Regions from separate parts of the Erwinia sp. CGal63 genome, predicted to be linked through region 1. Evidence: predicted binding sites of a transcription regulator. Region 1 holds the regulator's gene; each other region holds the start of a gene.
The links. The regulator LexA, encoded in region 1, represses DNA repair genes until DNA is damaged. The targets are predictions, from matches to a motif close to TNCTGTATGTACATACAGNA.
Positions count from the first base shown of each region.

Region 2: the regulator LexA is predicted to act here: its motif matches at 1,134-1,153, upstream of dinB (DNA polymerase IV).
Region 3: the regulator LexA is predicted to act here: its motif matches at 689-708, upstream of uvrB (excinuclease ABC subunit UvrB).

Region 1 is NZ_JAKUMN010000003.1:30,229-32,498, forward strand. It holds gene plsB (glycerol-3-phosphate 1-O-acyltransferase PlsB) at 1-109, opposite strand, end outside; gene MKZ79_RS11405 (diacylglycerol kinase) at 238-600, shown strand; gene lexA (transcriptional repressor LexA) at 711-1,319, shown strand; gene MKZ79_RS11415 (CsbD family protein) at 1,702-1,911, shown strand; gene zur (zinc uptake transcriptional repressor Zur) at 2,034-2,270, opposite strand, start outside.
Region 2 is NZ_JAKUMN010000004.1:262,149-264,418, reverse strand. It holds gene pepD (beta-Ala-His dipeptidase) at 1-16, shown strand, start outside; gene dinB (DNA polymerase IV) at 63-1,118, opposite strand; gene dpaA (peptidoglycan meso-diaminopimelic acid protein amidase) at 1,358-2,095, shown strand; gene MKZ79_RS14635 (class II glutamine amidotransferase) at 2,066-2,270, opposite strand, start outside.
Region 3 is NZ_JAKUMN010000001.1:1,883,713-1,885,982, reverse strand. It holds gene uvrB (excinuclease ABC subunit UvrB) at 786-2,270, shown strand, end outside.

The sequences.
Region 1 (2,270 bases):
TATCCAGCCCCAGTTCAGCGACCGGCTCAGCGGGGATCGCCTTACTTTTTACCAGCATTTTTACTGGTAAATTCAATAAGTTGTAATATAAATTACGCCAACCTGACATAGACAACATAAAGCCTCTTGTTAGCAAAGCGCGGCAAGCATACCAGAATCCGTAAACGAGATCTGTGGTGTTGCATAATGTGCGCTACCCTGACATTGACGTTAAACAGAACAAAGGGTTCCCTGATTATGGCAAATAACGCCTCAGGTTTAACACGGATCATTAAAGCAGCAGGGTATTCATGGAAAGGGCTGCGGGCGGCCTGGCAGTTTGAAGCCGCTTTCCGTCAGGAAGTCGTTGCCGCCGTGGTGGCGATAGCAATCGCCTGCTGGCTGGACGTCGCTCCGCTGGCAAGAGTGCTGCTGATAGGCTCCGTAGCCTTGGTGATTATCGTGGAAGTACTGAACAGCGCGATTGAAGCCGTGGTCGACAGGCTGGGCAACGAGTTCCACGAGCTTTCCGGTCGCGCGAAAGATATGGGCTCGGCGGCGGTGCTGCTGGCGATTTTACTGGCGGTCTTCGTCTGGCTGAGCGTGCTGCTTACCCGCTAACCGCCGCGCTGAAATGGCAATAAGTGACGTTTTTTATCCGACTTGAGGTTTTCAACGGCGAAATACCTGTATATACTCACAGTCGACTGTATAAACAACCAGGGGGCGGGATGAAAGCATTAACGGCAAGGCAGCAGCAGGTCTACGACCTGATACGCCAGCATATCAACCAGACCGGCATGCCGCCGACGCGGGCAGAGATCGCCACGCAGCTCGGCTTCCGTTCCCCGAATGCGGCTGAAGAACACCTGAAGGCGCTGGCGCGCAAAGGCGTTATCGAGATCGTCTCCGGCGCATCGCGCGGTATCCGCCTGATGATGGAAGACGAAGACGGGCTGCCGCTGATTGGCCGCGTAGCGGCGGGCGAGCCGCTGCTGGCGGAACAGCATATTGAAGGCCACTACCAGGTCGATCCGGATCTTTTTAAACCGGGCGCCGACTTCCTGCTGCGCGTCAGCGGTATGTCGATGAAAGACATCGGCATTATGGATGGCGATCTGCTGGCCGTACACAAGACCCAGGACGTGCGTAACGGCCAGGTCGTGGTGGCGCGCATCGATGACGAAGTCACGGTAAAACGCCTGAAAAAGCAGGGCAACATTGTGCATCTGCTGCCGGAAAACAGTGAATTCAAGCCGATCGTGGTCGATCTGCGCCAGCAGACCTTCTCTATCGAAGGCCTGGCCGTTGGCGTCATCCGCAACGGTAGCTGGCTGTAAAAGCACGCTTCTGCCTCTGCGCCGTCGTTAAGGCGGCGCATTCGTTACTTCCTCTCTTTATATCGCGCAATGCAGTCTGATAATCGTTCGATGCATAGCCTGCGAACGATGGCTTTTTAATCACCGCTTTTTCCGGTTATCTCCGCTTTCCCTTTTGTTGCGCTTTTGTTTTTTCTCGTTACGCATTGATTATCCTTATTTTTTCTACTTCTCTGCCGTGCCGCTTCGCTTTTTTTGCAAAATCAGGCCGTCTCGCCGTGCAAACCCGCTATCTTCTACTACAATTATCTGTACGTTACGCACTTAGGCAGCGTTTTATGTTGCTGTCAGTAGTTTTGCAGTAACGATAAGCTGTTATCACCTAAGGTTAAGGAGAAACAAGATGAATAAAGACGAAGCCGGCGGTAACTGGAAACAGTTGAAGGGTAAAGTAAAAGAGAAGTGGGGCAAGCTGACCGATGACGACATGACTGTCGTAGAAGGTAAACGCGATCAGCTGGTCGGTAAAATTCAGGAGCGTTACGGTTACACCAAAGACCAGGCTGAGAAAGAGCTGGGCGACTGGGAAACCACTAACAAGCATCGCTTCTGATAAAATAACGTGCACAGGGGCAGCAAGCCCGTAAGACGTTACAGCAAGGGCAGCGCTTTCGGCGCTGCCCTTGTTCTTTTATAGCGGCGGCGCCGCTTAAGTTTCTCTGAAGCTTATGCTTTTTAACGACCGCGCTTTTTACTGCCGAGCGTATGATCGTGCTGGCACTCATCCTGATGCTGGCAGGCTTCCACTTCCACACAGCTGCCGCACAGGCCATGCGCTTCAATCACGCTATTGGTCAGCGCGAAACCGGTAGCTTGCGCCAGCGACTGCAAAATAGCTTCGACGCCTTCCGCATGTTGTTCCGCCACCGCGCCGCAGCGATCGCAAATCAGCATGGCCGAGGTATGCGAAGG
Region 2 (2,270 bases), on a different contig from region 1:
GATTCCGGCTAAGTAAGCGCAGGCCGCTTTATCGCGCCGTTTTATCCTGAACGGCGCGTTTTCTACAGCCCCAACAGCAGCTGCCTCTCCAGCTGAGGATTCAGCAGCGTGACGTGCAGCCCGACCAGGCGCACGCCGCGCCCTGCTCGTCGTTCTTCCCAGGTTTTCCTGGCCACGCTGATAAAATCCTCTTTATTTAAAACCGGCCAGACGTGCTCCTGGGTAGTCTGCTGAAAATCGTTAAATTTCAGCTTTACGCCCTGCCTGGCGATATGCAAATCGGGTTTGACGACTTTTAGTCGCCGCTCCAGCTCCGCATAGAGATAGTCGATAATTTCCAGACACTCTTCCCATTCATGGATATCCGCCGACAGCGTGCGCTCCACGCCCAGCGATTTGCGCAGGCGATCCGTTACTACTTCGCGCTCGTCAATGCCGTTACAGCGCTCCCACAGCACGCGGCCAAACTTACCGAAGCGCTTAAGCAACGCGGCCAGATCCGTTTTCTGCACGTCGGCGCAGGTATGCAGGCCCAGCTCCTCCAGCTTTTTCGCGGTGACCTTGCCGACGCCGGGAATTTTCGCCAGCGGCAGCGTCAGCAGAAACTGCGGCAGCTCCTGCGGCGTAATCACAAACTGGCCGTTGGGCTTGTTCAAATCGGAAGCGATCTTGGCGACAAATTTAATCGGCGCCACGCCCGCCGAAGCGGTGAGATCCAGCTCGCGCTCTATGGTCTGGCGAATTTCTTTCGCCATCAGCGTGGCGGAACCATGACAGTGCGGGCTGTCGGAAACGTCCAGATAGGCTTCATCCAGCGACAGCGGTTCAATCAGCGCGGTATAGCGCGAAAAAATTTCCCGAATATGCGCGCTGGCTTCTTTATAGGCGTCGAAACGGCCGGGGATCACTTTCAGATGCGGGCAGAGCTTCAGCGCCGTCGCGGTCGCCATCGCGCTGTGTACGCCGAACTTCCTGGCGGGATAGTTGGCGGTGCTGATTACGCCACGCTTCGTATGGCTGCCGCCGATGGCAATAGGAATATCACGCAGAGCGGGATTGTCGCGCATCTCTACCGCTGCGTAAAAACAGTCCATATCTACATGTATAATCTTGCGCATTCGCCCCTCCGCCAACACTGGATAAGTATACAGCCAGCGAGCGCGTTTTCAACAGGTTAACACTCTGTGAAAGCGCAGCGGCAGCGGCCTGGATCAACTTTTCTCGGTTTTTTCTGCACGGCTCTCTTGATAAAAAAATAGACAATGCTAATGTGACGCAGCTTTTACGGATATTTCCGAAACAGCGAGTCAACCACGTCTTCGGACGGCGTATCAACCCTACTATCAAGGGAACCAGAATGGGCAAAATCGCACTGCTGTTTGCGATGTTTTTTCTGCCAGCCGTTGTTTTCGCCAGCGCGCCGGTCGCACCGATCGCCCCCCTGGCGCCGGTAAGCAAAGAGTTAAAAAAGCAGTTACTCGGCACCCCCGTCTATATTCAGATCTTCAAAGAAGAGCGCACGCTGGAGCTGTACGGCAAAATCGGCACCGAGTATCGGCTGCTCGACAGCTACCGTATCTGTAATTTTTCCGGCGGATTAGGCCCGAAACGTCGTCAGGGCGATTTTAAAAGTCCGGAAGGGTTTTACAGCGTGGGCCTTTCCCAGCTGAAGCCGGACAGCCGCTTTTACCGCGCCATCAACACCGGGTTTCCAAACGAATACGATCGCCAGCAGGGTTATGAAGGGAAATACCTGATGATCCACGGCAGCTGCGTCTCTATCGGCTGCTACGCGATGACCGACGCCAATATTGACGATATTTACCACTATGTGGAAGCGGCGCTGCGCAACGGCCAGCCGCGTGTGGAAGTGAGCATCTATCCGTTCCGCATGACGGACAGCAATCTGCAGCGCCATCGCTATTCGGTTTACTACAGCTTCTGGCAGCAGCTTCAGCCCGGCTATGCCGAGTTTGTGAAGAACCGCCAGCCGCCTTCAATGGGCGTCAGCGGCGGCAAATACGTGCTGAACAGTGCGCTACTGAACAGCACGTCGACCAGCCAGTCAGCGCTGGCGCTCTCCGAGGCAAAATAACGCCCAGTCGCCTGGCGCAATCTTGTGCCAGGTTTCATTGCCCGTTAAGGGCTGAGTGGCGATCACCGTCACCACGTCATCCGGCGTGGTCTGCTTCTGAAAATCTATCTCTACGTCCTGATCCAGCAGCGTCGCCTTGCCGAACGGCGCGCGCCGCGTAATCCAGAACAGATTG
Region 3 (2,270 bases), on a different contig from region 1:
TGAGGCGGTCAGGGAGTACTGCAATTCACAGGCCAGTTTTTTGCGACGCATAAAAAACGGCGCGGTCAGAGAGGAACAGGGCCAGGTATTGGTCAAAAAAAGTTAATAATCACCCAGGTAAATTTCTGGCTGCACTTTGATGGTGCCGAAAACTTATCTTTGGTGGTGCAGGCGCCTGCCGATAAGGCAAAGCGGGGCGATTTCGCGTCAGAAAAAAAGCGCAAACAACACTGGTTCTGCAAGGGGATTTGTGCCTGGGAGCAGTCGAAACCGCTACGGGTAAACGAAAAATTTATGGAAAAAATTTTTTTTGCGTACGCGTTCACAGGCCAATCCATTTTATACACAGCAGACGGCTTGGGCGCTGAAATCAGTTATCCACTATTCTTGTGGATAACCATGTGTATGAATCAATGAAAACCTTTGCCAGGCGAGAGCCGGCGCGGCTTAGGCTTGAGTTGATGCTAAACTCGTCTTTACAATGAATTATTTATATATCAATAAGTTATTTAAAATCAAGCGGCGAAGGAACCACGGCGGTTTTGCAGCGGCCATTTTGTCAGCGCGTCTTGACAAATGTTAAAGTTTCCTCCCGGCTGGGGATAACCGCGCCACTTTTCCGCCGCTTAAGCATCCGGCGGCCTTAAGCAGGGCGGTTTCATCAGGCGCTTACTCTGTTGTACTGAATAACTGTTGATATATCCAGTATTTTTTGCTGGCAAAATCGGCACAGCAGAGTAAAATTATCAGCCTGTCCGCGCTTTTTATCACCAGGTAGCCATGCAATGAGCAAAGTCTTTAAACTTAATTCCGCCTTTAAGCCTTCCGGCGACCAGCCAGAAGCCATTCGCCGTCTTGAAGAAGGGCTGCAGGATGGACTGGCGCACCAGACGCTGCTCGGCGTAACGGGGTCGGGCAAAACGTTCACCGTGGCCAACGTGATTGCCGATCTCAATCGGCCCACGATGGTGCTGGCCCCGAATAAAACCTTAGCGGCGCAACTTTACGGCGAGATGAAGGAATTCTTTCCGGAAAACGCGGTGGAGTACTTCGTCTCCTATTACGACTATTACCAGCCGGAAGCCTATGTGCCCAGTTCGGACACCTTTATCGAAAAGGACGCGTCCGTTAACGAACATATCGAGCAGATGCGCCTGTCGGCCACCAAAGCGCTGTTGGAGCGTCGCGATGTCATCGTGGTGGCGTCGGTATCGGCGATTTACGGTCTGGGCGACCCCGATTCCTATCTGAAAATGATGCTGCACCTGACGCGCGGCATGGTTATTGACCAGCGCGCCATCCTGCGGCGGCTGGCGGAGCTGCAATATACCCGCAACGACCAGGCGTTCCAGCGCGGCACCTTCCGCGTGCGTGGCGAAGTTATCGATATCTTCCCGGCGGAATCGGACGACTACGCGCTGCGCGTCGAGCTGTTTGACGAAGAGGTCGAGCGGCTGTCGATATTCGACCCGTTAACGGGCCAGATCACCTCGGTGATCCCGCGCTACACCATCTATCCTAAAACGCACTACGTCACGCCGCGCGAGCGTATCCTGCAGGCGATGGAAGAGATCAAAGTAGAGCTGGCCGACCGTCGTAAGACGCTGCTGGCCAACAATAAGCTGCTGGAAGAGCAGCGCATCTCCCAGCGCACGCAGTTCGATCTGGAGATGATGAACGAGCTGGGCTACTGCTCGGGCATTGAAAACTACTCGCGCTACCTTTCAGGCCGCGGGCCGGGCGAAGCGCCGCCAACGCTGTTCGACTACCTGCCGGCGGACGGCCTGCTGGTGATTGACGAATCCCACGTCACCATTCCGCAAATCGGCGGCATGTATCGCGGCGACCGCGCGCGTAAAGAGACGCTGGTGGAGTATGGCTTCCGCCTGCCGTCGGCGCTGGATAACCGTCCGATGAAGTTTGAAGAGTTCGAAGGGCTGGCGCCGCAAACTATCTACGTGTCAGCCACGCCCGGCAAATATGAGCTGGAGAAATCGGGCGGCGAAGTGGTGGATCAGGTAGTACGTCCAACCGGCCTGCTGGATCCGCTGATTGAAGTGCGTCCGGTGGCGACTCAGGTCGACGACCTGCTGTCGGAGATCCGCAAGCGCGTGGCCATCGACGAGCGCGTGCTGGTAACGGTACTGACCAAGCGCATGGCGGAAGATTTAACGGAATACCTGACCGAGCACGGCGAGCGGGTGCGCTATCTGCACTCGGACATCGATACCGTGGAGCGCGTGGAGATCATCCGCGATTTACGTCTGGGC